One region of the Plantactinospora soyae genome, then DNA from elsewhere that is predicted to be linked to it. Evidence: riboswitches for the same ligand, from Rfam matches in the RefSeq annotation. Region 1 holds a riboswitch; each other region holds the start of a gene.
The links. A riboswitch is a leader RNA that binds a small molecule or an ion and turns the genes downstream of it on or off. The one in region 1 is predicted to bind cyclic di-AMP.
Positions count from the first base shown of each region.

Region 2: it holds a riboswitch for cyclic di-AMP, as region 1 does, so the genes downstream of both, H4W31_RS00685 (coiled-coil domain-containing protein) here and H4W31_RS21345 (C39 family peptidase) in region 1, are expected to answer to the same signal.
Region 3: it holds a riboswitch for cyclic di-AMP, as region 1 does, so the genes downstream of both, H4W31_RS09275 (C40 family peptidase) here and H4W31_RS21345 (C39 family peptidase) in region 1, are expected to answer to the same signal.

Region 1 covers NZ_JADBEB010000001.1:4,794,359-4,798,727, forward strand. The annotation lists gene mdlC (benzoylformate decarboxylase) at 54-1,655, opposite strand; cyclic di-AMP (ydaO/yuaA leader) riboswitch at 1,912-2,053, shown strand; gene H4W31_RS21345 (C39 family peptidase) at 2,457-3,311, shown strand; gene H4W31_RS21350 (GNAT family N-acetyltransferase) at 3,503-4,282, opposite strand; gene H4W31_RS21355 (CDP-glycerol glycerophosphotransferase family protein) at 4,296-4,369, opposite strand, start outside.
Region 2 covers NZ_JADBEB010000001.1:161,158-165,526, reverse strand. The annotation lists partial or broken gene H4W31_RS00690 (SDR family oxidoreductase) at 264-1,288, shown strand; cyclic di-AMP (ydaO/yuaA leader) riboswitch at 1,637-1,768, shown strand; gene H4W31_RS00685 (coiled-coil domain-containing protein) at 1,772-2,788, shown strand; gene H4W31_RS00680 (cation diffusion facilitator family transporter) at 2,952-3,866, shown strand; gene H4W31_RS00675 (O-acetyl-ADP-ribose deacetylase) at 3,903-4,369, shown strand, end outside.
Region 3 covers NZ_JADBEB010000001.1:2,081,646-2,086,014, forward strand. The annotation lists gene H4W31_RS09270 (N-acetylmuramoyl-L-alanine amidase) at 1-1,353, opposite strand, end outside; cyclic di-AMP (ydaO/yuaA leader) riboswitch at 1,619-1,760, shown strand; gene H4W31_RS09275 (C40 family peptidase) at 1,845-2,810, shown strand; gene dcd (dCTP deaminase) at 2,988-3,566, opposite strand; gene H4W31_RS09285 (pyridoxamine 5'-phosphate oxidase family protein) at 3,665-4,216, shown strand; gene H4W31_RS09290 (zinc metalloprotease) at 4,228-4,369, opposite strand, start outside.

The DNA.
Region 1 (4,369 bases):
CGCCCATGGAGACAGCAGTTGCGGGCCGCCCGCCGAACGGCCGCGAGCCGGGTTCAGAGCAGCGGCGCGACGTCCCGGGTGATCGGCACGGCCAGCACGGTCGGGCCGTCCGTGTCGAGCGCGGTCCGGAAGGCGGCCCGGAACTCGTCGACCGTCTCCACCTGGTGGGCGGTGCAGCCGTAGCCGCGGGCGATGCCGGGGATGTCGATGCCCGGCAGTTCCAGGCCGGGTACCCCCGGTGCGTTCTCCAACTCGGCGAAGGCCTTGAGGACGCCGTACTCCTGGTTGACCGGCACCACGAAGACCACCCGTAGCCGTTGCTGGGCCGCCGTCCAGAGCGCCTGTGGCGAGTACTGGAACGAACCGTCCCCGATCACCCCGATCACCGGCCGCTGCTGCCCGGTGTCCCGCTGGGCGAGCGCGATGCCGACGGCCGCGGGCAGCCCGAACCCCAGACCGCCGCTGGACATCTTGAAGTACGACCCGGGCCGGGTGATGGTCAGTCGCCGGTGCAGCACGCTGAGGTTGGAGGGCGACTCCGGTACGACGATGCCGCCCGCCGGCCACTCGTCGGCGAGGGCGCCGAAGAGCGCCTCCGGGGAGAGCGGGAGGCCGGACTCGGCGGTGGACGTACCGGGCCGGGCCGGTGGCGTCGGTCGGTCCGTCGCGGGCAGTTGGGCGGCCAGGGCGGCACAGGCGAGCGTGACGTCCCCGACCAGGCTGTCCCCGACCGGTGCCCGGGCCGCCTCGGACGGGTCGTCGGTGATGTGCAGCAGCCGGGTACCCGCCGGAAGGTACCCCTGGGAACCGGGGACGTACGGGTAGTAGCGGAACACCGGGGCACCGATCACCAGCACCGTGTCGTGGCCGGCCAGTTTCTCGGCGAGCGGCCCGATGGCCGGCGGCAGCAGTCCCTGGAACTGCGGGTGGTCCTGTGGGAAGCCGATCCGGTCCGCGAACGGCGGCTGCCAGACCGGTGCCCGTACCCGTTCGGCCAGGGCGACCGCCTCGGCCCAGCCGCCGCTGCGGTCGATGCCGGAGCCGATCACCAGCATCGGGTTGCGGCTCTGCGCCAGGATCTCGACGAACCGGGCCAGTACCTCGGGATCGGGCGCGACCCGGGTGCTCACCTGGCGGACCGCCGCGGTGCCGGTGGCCGGCTCGTCCCAGTCGTCGAGCGGCAGCGACAGGTAGACCGGGCCGGCCGGCGCCTGTACGGCGGTGGCGTACGCCCGCATGAATGCCTCCGGGATGTCCTGGGCGCGCAGTGGTTCATGGCTCCATTTGACGTACGGCTCGGGTAACTGGGTCGGGCGCACATTCGTCAGCATCGGTTCGAACAAAGTCATCGTCCGGGTCTGTTGGCCGGCGCTGACGATCATCGGCGTCTTGTTGTGCCAGGCGGTGACGAGGCTGCCCATTCCGTTTCCGGTGCCGGGGGCGGTGTGCAGGTTGACGTGTACGGGCCGTCCGCTCGCCTGGGAGTAGCCGTCCGCCATCGCGACCGCCGAGGCCTCCTGTAGGGCCAGTACGTAGCTGAAGTCGGCCGGAAAGTTCTTCAGGAATGGCTCCTCGGTTGACCCGGGGTTGCCGAACACGGTGGTCAGGCCGAGGGAACGGAGCAGGTCGTAGGTCGCTTCGTGCACCGTTGTCATCGGAAAGAGCCTCCTGGAGTCCTCGTCCCACGGGCGGACCACCGGGCTAACCCGCTCATTTCCGTCATACCGTACGCGTACATGATCATGCTGCTTTATCCGTACGACCCGCTGCCGCCCCGGGGCGGGGCCCGATCCGGCGAAAACGGGGCGTCGGTCACTGTTTTCGCTGCTGAGAGGGGTTGGCACCGACGGAACCGGGCCAGTAATGTCGGCGAGTCTGGTCCGGCCCTTTGGTTGCCACGCGGGTGACACCGGAACAGACCCGCCGAGTCGTTCAGTCACGAACCGGGGACCCACAGTTATCTGGGGTGAATCCGCGAGCCACCGGCCCGCGGTAGGGCGGCCTTCCCGCCCGAATCCGTCAGCTAACCCGGTAGGCGGAGTCGGAAGGAGAACATGTTCGTGCCGTACCCCCCGGGCTCCGGCCCATTCCCCCAGCTCACTCGCCTCACCGCGCGCCGGCTTCCGGTCGCCGTGCCCCTGCCCCCGGCCCCTGCGCCCGAAGCGGGTCGCTGACCCCGGCCAGATAGCGGTTTGTGACGCGAGAACGGCTGGGCTGCCGGCCCCGGTGAGCCTTCCGGCCCCCGGGAAGCCGTCCGGCCCCGGTGCCGGGCCGCTACCCCGGTAGCGGATGCCCCAGGCCCGGCACACCTCGGTGTGCCTTTGGCGGCCAGGTCGGAAGAACTGTTTCCGCGCTGATACGCGCGGCATCGCGTCGCATTCTCGACAGCGGATAGAAACGACGCGTCACCGGTCGAATTCACCTGACCGGTAATGCGTATTTCCCTGGAGGATACGTTGAACCATCCCGTTTACCAACGGCTCAGAAATGCCACGTCCGGACGACGTAACCGGCTCGCGCTCGCCGCGGCCGTGGTCGCCGCGGCGGCGTCCACCACCGGCGTCGCGCTGGCTTCGACCGGGCAGTCCACGACGCCCACCGGCACCGCGGCCGTGGCCGTCGCGGAACTGGGCCGGACCGCCGGCCAGACCGGCCAGACCGAGGCGCCGCAGCCGACCGCACCGGAGACCGCCGCACCGGCCAGCCCGTCGGACCCGGCGACCGCCGAACCGACCCGTGCGGCGTCGAGCGCGGCGAAGACGGCTCCGACCAGCACCCCGAGCAAGCGACCGGCTCCGCCCGCGAGCAAGGTGCTCGACTACCAGTTCCAGGCCCAGATCAACGGCTGGTACTGCGGGCCGGCGGCCACCCGGATCGCCCTGACCGTCCGCGACGAGCGGCCGAGCCAGGACGAGGTGGCCGGTGACCTCGGCACCACCATGAGCGGAACCAACTCGGCCCAGGACACCACCCGGGTGCTCAACAAGGTCATCGGGACCGACTTCTACCGGAGCACCATGCTCTCCGGTGGGGCGGCGAGCCGGGCCGAGATGGACCAGCTCCAGGCCGATGTCGTACACGCGGTCAGCAACGGGTACGCCGTGGTGGCCAACATCGCGGGCTCGGCCACGGATGTCGACGGAGGCTGGCACAGCTACCCCGGTGGCCACTACCTGACCGTGGTCGGCTACCGCGACAACGGACGTACGGTGAAGATCGCCGACCCGGCCATCCCGGGCGACGACAGCACCTACTGGATGACCACCATCGACCTGGCGAACTGGGCGGCCAGCCGAGGCTACTCGTCCTGACCCCGTAACGCCGGTTCGGTCTCCGTCCGCCGGTCCCCCTCGTCCGTCCGTGCGTCCCGTGCCGACGCGGACGGTCGAGGTGGGGCCGGCGGACGTCGTTGCGGCGTCGACAACCCCCGTACCGGCCCCGGGTCAGTCCGTACCGGCCCCGACCATCCCGTCAGGCAGCCCGTACCGGCCCCGGCCGGCCGTCAGGCGGTCGTCGGGGGCGGGTCGCCGGCGACGACGAACTCCCCGTACTCGGCGATCGGGGTGAACCCGAGCCGCCGGTACAGCGCGATCGCGCCGACGTTGTCCGCCTTGACGTTCAGGGTCACCTGGTCGACCGTGTCCAGCAGCCGTCGGCAGAGCGCCGCCACCGCCGCCGTGGCCAGTCCCTGCCCCCGGACCGACGGGTGGGTGGTGACGTTGCCCAGCGCGCTCACCCGGTACTTGGGCGACCAGACGTGCACCCCGGCCACCGCGAGCAGTTCGCCGTCGCGACGTACCCCGACGTACTGGCCGGTCCCGATCATCCGCTGGTCGAACCAGTTGTCCGGGTAGGCCGCCGCGTACAGCGCGGCCAACTCGGGTACGTCGGCGGGGCCGAGCACCTCGCCGGCCGCCGCCACCCGGTCCAGCCTGCCGGCGTCGGTGAGGGCCATCTTCAGGTGCGGGCCGCGCGGCTCGAGGCCGAAGTGTCGGGCCAGCACCTCCTCCCCGCCCGGCGACAGGTGTGCGTCGAAGCGCCGTGGCAGGAGCGGGACGAGCGCGGTCAGCAGCTCGGCCAGGGCCTGCGGGGAGCGGTCGAGCGCCAGCAGGACCGGGGTGTCGCCGCCGTGGTAGACCAGCGCCACCGCGTCGCCGAGCCGGTACCAACTGGTGTACGGCCAGTAGAAGTCGTCGAGGTCGCCGAGTTCGTACGCGTGCAGGTGCGGGTCGCGGCGTAGCAGGTCGGCGAGTTCGTCACGATCGTGAGTGGCCCTGATCATCCTCACGTCCGGATCATGGCACAGGCGCGGGCCGGGGTGCCGGTACCGCCGACGCCCCCGCTCCGGCGTCGAGGTGCCGGCGGGCCT
Region 2 (4,369 bases), 4.6 Mb from region 1:
CCATCGCCGGCCGGGTACCCGCGACAGCCGCCTTCACCCTCACCCGGACGGGTGGAGTGGGCAGGTGGGGGGTTCGTTTCCCGATCCGCACGGCTGGCACCGGACGCCCGACGTTTGGCGGGCCGGATCCCGGGTAGCCGGGCAGGCCAGCGTGCCGGCAGTGGCGCTGGTGGGGCCCGGGGCGGGGCCGGGGCCCGGTGTGGCGCGAGCTGGTCCCCGGCGGCGAGGGGTCCGGCGGCCAGGATGGACAGAGGAGACGACGGATGCGTGCCCGACCTGCGCCGGGGGTGGCGGTGATCACCGGAGCGAGCGCGGGAGTGGGCCGGGCCACGGCACGTCTGCTGGCCCGACGGGGAATGCGACTTGCCCTGCTGGCCCGGGGCGGAACGGGGCTGCGTGCCGCCGCCGAGGACGTACGGGCCAACGGGGGCGTCGCGCTGCCGATCGAGACCGACGTGTCGGACCATTCCCAGGTGGAGGCGGCGGCCGACCGGGCGACGAGTGAACTCGGACCGATCGATCTCTGGGTGAACGACGCTTTCGCGTCGGTGTTCGCGCCGTTTTCGGAGATCGGTCCGGAGGAGTTCCGCCGGGTGACGGAGGTCTGCTATCTCGGTTACGTGTACGGCACCCAGGCCGCGCTCCGGCGGATGGTGCCCCGGGGTCCGGCACCATCGTGCAGGTGGGATCCGCACTGGCGTACCGGTCGATTCCGCTACAGTCCGCCTATTGTGGCGCTAAACACGCGATCGTCGGCTTCACCGAGTCGCTACGCTGTGAACTTCTGCACGATCGCAGTCCGGTGCGCGTGACCATGGTGCACCTACCGGCGGTGAACACCCCGCAGTTCGACTGGGTGCTGTCCCGGCTGCGTAACCGGCCCCAGCCGGTGCCACCGATCTACCAGCCCGAGGTCGCCGCCCAGGCCATCGTCTACGCGGCCGACAGACCGCAGCGCCGGGAGTACTGGGTGGGTGCCTCCACCGTCGGCACCATCCTGGCCAACCGGTGCGTACCCGGCCTGCTCGATCGCTATCTGGCCCGCTCGGGCTACTCGGGGCAGCAGACCGACCAGCCGGCCGATCCAGACCGGCCGAGCAACCTGTGGCACCCGCTGGACGACGGCGGTGGGGTGGACCCGGGAGCGCACGGCTCGTTCGACCGGCGGTCCGGGGCGCGCAGTCCACAACTGTGGTTGTCGCAGCACCGGGGTCTGCTCGCCGCCGGGCTGGTCGCCGCCGCGACCGTCGGCGCGGTGCTCGGCGCCGCGGCGCTGCGGCGGCGGTAGTCGCGGTCGCCGCCCGGTCGCCGACCTCCGGCCGTGGATCCGTCGACCTGCCGCCTCAAACCGCTCTGACCTGCGGTTTGTCGCAGGTGGTCGGTAATCGTCGACCGGTCAAATAGGACATCTCTCGGAGCGGTCGGCGGGTTGCCGTCCATGCGCTAGGTAAATAGCCGACAGCAGTATGTCGATAACGGCGACTCAAAGGATGTTCTTCGATGGATCTGCCACGCCATGATTACTGATAGTTGTTGACTGACAACGCTTTTGTCGCCAATCGGGTCTTGCCATTCTGGAAGTGAAACCAGGTATGCTGTCTGCCGTTCATAGTCGCCGGATACCACGTGGTGCCGGCGCTGATCGCCGCCTAATCGCCACCCGGCGAACCGGGGACCCAAGCACGTGGGGTGAATCCGCGCGAGCGGTAGGGACCTCTTCCATCCCGAACCCGTCAGCTAACCCGGTCGGCGGCCGACGGAAGGGATACATGTGAGGGCACCCCTACGCCGATCGCTGGCGACTGCCCTGGCACTGCTCACCGCCGCAGCACTGATCGTGGTTCCGTCGGCAGCGTCGGCGGCGCCGGCCTCACCGAAGCCGGCGGCTCCCAAGGAGGACGTCGACTCGCCGATCCTCGGTGACGTACTCGCCACCACTGGTAGGCGGTACGCGGAGGCCCAGGCCGCGGTCAAGAAGTCCAGGCAGCGGCAGTCGCAGCTCGCCGGAGACCTCAAAAAGGCGGAGGCCAGGCTGGCGGCGCTCGCTCCGGAGGCGAGCAAGATCGCCGCTGAGTCGTACCGCAGCGGCAAGCTCAGTGCCGTGTCGATGTTGCTGAACAGCGCCTCGACCGACTCGTTCGTCGACCGGGCCGCCGCGCTGGACGAGCTGAACCTGTTCAACAATCAGAAGCTCCGGGCCCTGAACCAGGCGCGTGAGCAGGTCAGCCAGACCAAGGCGGCGGTCGACGCCGAGGTCGCCAAGCAGGCCGCGCAGGAAAAGATCATCAAGAAGCAGCGGCAGGAGGCCGAGAAGGCCCTCTCGCTGGTCGGCGGCAGGTCGCGCCCCGACCGGGGCCTCGTGGACGCCAAGTCGGCGGTCGCCCGGCCGGGGCCGGGGATGGCGGACGGCTTCCCGGGGGAGGGATGCAACAGGGACGATCCGACCACCAACGGATGCGTCACGTCCCGGACCCTGCACGCGTACAACGAGGTTCGGCGGGCGGGCTTCAAGAGGTTCGTCGGTTGCCACCGCGACGGCGGCCCCTTCGAGCATCCCAAGGGTCGGGCCTGTGACTGGTCGTTGAAGAACTCCGGCTTCAGTCGGGCCGCGAACGACGATCAGATGAAGTACGGCAACGACCTTACCGCCTTCCTGGTCCGCAACGCCGACAGGCTGGGCATCCTTTACGTGATCTGGTACAAGGAGATCTGGTTCCCGGCCACCGGCTGGAAGTCGTACAGCGGTCCGAGTGACCACACCGACCACGTGCACATGTCGATGCTGTAAGCGATCGCACGCAACACCCCGTACCAACCGCAACCGCCCCGCCACCCACTCCGGGTGGCGGGGCGGTTGCGTGGTGACATCCACTTTCAACTTGCATACATAGCGATGTCCGCATACGTTGTTTCCCGGGACGGCGGGGGCCGGCCCGGGGAGGGGGCCACAGATGGGCGCCGGACACGCGCACGCAACTCCGCAGGCGTGGGCGGGGGAGCGGCATCGCCGACCGCTCTGGTTGGCCTTCGGGATGTTGGCCGTCTATATGGTGGTGCAGGCCGTCGCCGCCTGGCTGACCGGCTCGCTCGCGCTGCTCTCGGACGCCGGACACATGTTCACCGACGTACTGGGCATCGGCATGGCACTCGCGGCGATCATCGCCGCCGGCCGCGCGTCGAACGATCCACAGCGCACCTTCGGGCTGTACCGCCTGGAGGTGCTCGCCGCGCTGGCGAACGCGGTGCTGCTCTCCGGAGTGGCGATCTTCGTACTGGTGGAGTCGGTCCGCCGGTTTGACGATCCGCCCGAGGTGGCGGCCGGGCCGATGCTGGTCGTCGCCGTCGGCGGCCTGGCCGTGAACGTGGTGGCCTTCCTGCTGTTGCGTAGCGGGGCCAAGGAGAGCATCAACCTGCGCGGCGCCTACCTGGAGGTGCTGGGTGACCTCCTCGGTTCGGTCGGCGTCATCATCGCCGCCTCGGTCATCGCCACGACCGGCTGGCGGTACGCGGACCCGATCGTCGCCGTCGTGGTCGGTCTGCTCATCCTGCCCCGGACCTGGAAGCTCGCGCTGGCAGCCGGTCGGGTACTGGTGCAGGCCGCGCCGGCGCACGTCGAGGTCGCCCTGGTCCGGGAGCGGCTGGCCGGCCTGGACGGGGTGACCGAGGTGCATGACCTGCACGTCTGGACCCTCACCTCCGGGATGGAGGTGGCCTCGGCGCACCTGAACCTGGGCGAGGGTGCCGACGTGGCGGCGGTACTGGCGGCGGCCCGTCGACACCTGCACGACGACTTCGGCATCGAACACGCCACCCTCCAGGTCGAACCGCCGAGCGCCGAGCGACTCTGTCATGGAACCTCGTGGTGACGCGCGCCGTCGGCGGTTGACTGGCACCATCGGCACATGACCACGATCGACGTCGTACTCGGCGACATCACCACGGAGAACGTGGACGCCATCGTGACCGCGGCCAACGAGTCGCTGCTGGGCGGTGGCGGGGTGGACGGCGCGATCCACCGGGCGGCCGGCCGCCGGCTCGCCGAGGCGGGTGGGAAGATCGGGCCGTGCCCACCCGGTGAGGCGATGGCGACCCCGGCGTTCGACCTGGATCCGCCGGTCCGGCACGTCATCCACACCGTAGGCCCGGTCTGGGAAGGCGGCCGGTACGGCGAGGCCGGGGTGCTGGCCTCCTGCTACCGCCGCTGCCTGGCCGTCGCCGACGAGCTGGGTGCCGGCAGCGTCGCCTTTCCGGCCATCGCCACCGGGGTGTACGGGTTTCCGCCGGAGCAGGCGGCCCGGATCGCGGTCACGACGCTCCGGTCGACGCCGACGGAGGTGTCCCGGATCCGCCTGATCGCCTTCGACGCCGA
Region 3 (4,369 bases), 2.7 Mb from region 1:
GGTGACCAGGCCGGTGCGGGACGTGCCGGTGCTCCAGAACGGGGAGCGGAGCAGGTCGAAGTAGTGCGACCAGTCCCAGTACGGCCCCGGGTCCCAGTGCATGCCCCGGACGTTGGCCGGCAGGATCCCGGGCACGTTGTCGTGACCGATGATGTGCTGGCGGTCCAGCGGGATGTCGTACCGGTCGGCGAGGTGGCGGACCAGCTTGGCCGAGGTCCGGTACATCGCCTCGGTGTACCAGGTGCCCTGGGCGGCGAAGCCCTCGTGTTCCAGCCCGATCGCCTTGGCGTTGACGTACCAGTTGCCGGCGTGCCAGGCGACGTCCTTCGCCTTCACGTGCTGCGCGATGTGCCCGTCCGCCGAACGCAGCGTGTACTGCCAGCTCACGTAGGTGGGATCCTGCACCAGCCGGAGCGTGGTGTCGTAGCTCCCCTCGGTGTCGTGGATGACGATGTACTCGATCTTCTGTCGTGCCGGCCGGTCGGACAGGTCGTGGTTGCCGTAGTCGCCGGCCCCGAACGCCTGGTAGGGCGCGGGGATCCACTCGCAGGAGATGTCGCGCGGGCACTCCAGCCCGTCCGGCCGGGCGGGCTTGCGCAGGCCGAGCCGGTCCAGCCAGGACCGGGCCGGAACGAGTCCGGGGTGGGCGGCCAGGACGATCCGGTGGCCGTCGTCGGTGGTCCGGGCCGCACCCTCGGTGACGGTCCGGTACACCTCGTCGGCGAAGGTACGTGCCGCGTCGGCGCTGTCGCTGCCGGCGTACCGGGCCACCGCGCCGTACCAGGCCGCGGGGTCGCTGGTCCGGCCGGTCGGTCCGGCGAGCGCCTTCTGGTACGACGCGAGCAGCGCCGCCCCGCCCCGGATGTTCACCGCCGGTTCGGTGCGCAGTGCCCGTTCGTCGACCCCGGTCAGCGCGGCGGCGGCGTCGAGGGTCTGCGCCCCCGGAGCGGCCGGTGGCGCGGTCGCCCTGTCGGTGGGAGTCCGCTCGGGCGCGCTGGGGTGCGCGGCTGCGGCGGGCCGGGCACTGTCACCGCGCCGGTCCTCGCCGTGCTCGTGCGGTGCTGCGGGCAACCCGCGCAGGTACTCGGCGTCGGTGAGGTGCATCGGGCCGTACCCGCCGCTGGTGCTCGGCGTGCCGGCGTTGGTGTCCCAACGGGACTCCAGATAGGAGACGCCGAGTAGAACGCTCTCGGGTACGCCGAACTCGGTCGCGGCGGCGGCGTACTCCTGTTGCCGGCCGTCGGACGCCGGGGCGGCCGCCGGCGCGGGGCCGGACGGCACCAGTGCGACGGCGCCGACCATGGCGGTGCCGAGCGCGATTCTCCTGCTCAACGGCATTGTCGTTCGAGGCATCGAACCTCCATTCGCCGGGGGTGGGCTTGAAGATCACCCTCCACCCGGGACCGGCGTCCGTCAATAGCTGCCGGTCAGGCTCACCGCGATGTAGGAAATCTTCACCTATTTCCCAGGGCGTTCGGACACCTGTTCGCTCGCACCCTCAGCGAGCGTCCAGATACATAACGAATCGACTCGAATCATGGGTTGCGTTTGAATAACAGGCTTCTCTAATGTTGGGGACCGTCGGAGACGACGGCCTGCCGCCCATCCGGGCGGCGACGTCTCTACACCGCCGAATCGTCGAGAATCAGCGAACCGGGGACCCGGGCACCATGGGGTGAATCCGCGCGTCAGCGGTAGGGCGAATCTCTTCCCGCCCGAACCCGTCAGCTAACCCGGTAGGCGGGCTTACGGAAGAAGGAGTACGGACCCCGGTGGCTGCCCCTGCCCCGCGGTCGCCCTCCCTCCGGTCGGTTTCGACTGGCCAAGGGACGGCGACACCGCCTTTGCGAAGGTCCATTCTCGCCGCCGCATTCGCCGTGCTGGCCAGCGTCGCCGTGCTGTTCGTGGGCACCACGCCGGCCCTCGCCGAACCCACGGTGGCCGAGATCGAAAAGCAGATCGACACCGCCTGGCGCAAGCTGGAGCCGGTCGTCGAGAAGCACAACGCCACCCGGCAGGACCTGACCGCGAAGAAGGCCCAGGCCAAGACCCTGCGGAACAAGATCGCCCCGCTCCAGTCGCAGATCGACGCCGCGATGGACCGGGTGAGCGAGTTCGCGGTGGAGGCGTACAAGGGCGACAAGGCCTCGTCGCTCAACGCCCTGCTGACCAACAAGTCGCCGGCCGCGCTCGTCGGCCAACTCTCGGTGCTCGACCAGTTCGCCCGTCAGCAGCAGCGCGACGTGCAGGCGGTGATCGACCTCAGGGACAAGTACGACGCCCAGAAGCGCCCGCTGGACACCCTGGTCAACCAGCTCACCAAGACCGAGGCCGAGCTGGCCAAGAAGAAGAAGGAAATCGACGCCGAGGTCGACAAGCTGCAGAAGCTGCGGATCCAGGCGTACGGCAACGGTTCCGCCGGTCCGCTCGCCCCGGCGCCCTGCCCGGCCACCTACCCGGGTGGCAACGCCGGCAAGGCGGTCAAGTTCGCCTGCCAGCAGATCGGCAAGCCGTACGTGTGGGGTGCCGAAGGCCCGAGCTCGTACGACTGCTCCGGCCTGACCCTGGCCGCCTGGGCCAAGGGCGGTGTTTCGCTGCCGCACAACGCCCGCGCCCAGCGGGGCAAGGTCAAGTCGGTCAGCCGCTCCGAACTCCGCCCCGGCGACCTGGTCTTCTACTACGCCGACCTCAGCCACGTCGGAATGTACGTCGGAGGCGGTTGGATCGTGCACGCCTCCCGGGCCGGCGAACCGGTCAAGATGAAGCGGATGGACGACGGCGAGATCCACAGCTTCGGCAGACCTGGCTGATTCAGTCCGATCGGTCGACCGGAGGAGGGACCCGGAAGACCGAGTTGTACGCGGAAGAACCCCCGTCGCAACCATGCGGCGGGGGTTCTGTCCTTCTCGGGCGGGCCGTACGAGCCCGCGGCGTGCTCCGGTCGGGTCAACTCCGCCTGGCGGCGTCCGGGACGCTGTAGGCGGGCCTCAGCGGGTGGGCCAGGTGTGCCAGTTCTGCCACGAACGGCTCGGGGTCGGTCCGCGCTGCCCCTGGTAGCGCGAACCGTAGACGGCCGAGCCGTACGGGTGCGCGGACGGCGACGAGAGTCGGAAGATGCAGAGCTGACCGATCTTCATCCCGGGCCACAACCTGATCGGCAGGTTGGCGACGTTCGACAGCTCCAGGGTGACGTGACCGGAGAACCCGGGGTCGATGAAGCCCGCGGTCGAGTGGGTGAGCAACCCGAGCCGGCCCAGACTGGATTTGCCCTCCAGTCTGCCGGCGAGCTGGTCGCCGAGCGAGATCGCCTCAAGGGTCGACGCGAGCACGAACTCGCCGGGGTGCAGCACGAACGGCTCGCCGTCCGGCACGTCGACCAGCGAGGTCAGCTCGTCCTGCTGGATCGCCGGGTCGATGTGGGTGTAGAGGTGGTTGTTGAAGACTCGGAACAGGCGATCCAGACGTACGTCGATGCTCGACGGCTGCATCAGCGCGGGTTCGAAGGGCTCAAGCGCGAGGGTGCCCGCCTTGATCTCGATCACTAGGTCGTGGTCAGAGAGCAGCACCGTGCCACCTTAGCGACTTCCCGGACCGGGCTCGGCCGTGACCTGCCGAAGTGCGGGTCGGGGTAGGTGATCGAACATATGTTCGATAGAATGTTCCCATGGCATCCTGGTCCGAATTCGCCTCCGACGAGCCCCGTCTCGCCGACGCGATCCGCGTCCTCATCCAGCAGTACGGGCCGGGTCTCGGCTACCTGGCGACCGTGCGCGCCGATGGTGGGCCGCGCGTGCACCCGGTCTCCCCGGTCATCACCGACGAGGGGATGTTCTGTTTCGTGGTCGACTCGCCCAAGCGCCGTGATCTCGAACGGGACGGCCGCTACGCGTTGCACTCGTTCCCACCGGAGGACAGCGACGACGAGGCCTACGTGGCTGGCCGGGCCCGCCCGGTGACCGACCAGACCCGGGTGGACCAGCTCGCCGGCAACCTGAGGGCCGCCCCTCAGGTCGACTGGCGGCTGTTCGAGTTCACGGTCGACGTGGCGATGCTGTCCCGGCACGGCAGCAACGGAGCCACCCCGCTGGCGGGCGACCGTTCCGAGCGCCCGGCGGTGCAGGTCTGGCTGGATCCGGCCGGCGCCACCCCGGCCGTCGGGCCGAAACGGAGGATCCGGCACCGGGCCGCCGCCGAGGAGCCGGTGCCGGCACCCTGACCGGAGCGGAACTACGACTCGCGGAGCGCCTTCCACGCCTTCAGCATCCGGAGCGCCTGCCCGTACGTGAACTGGCTCATGCAGGCGTCGACGGAGTAGTCCATGAAGTTGTGGATCGGGTCGAGGCCGGGCCTGGTGGGGCAGCTGTCGCGC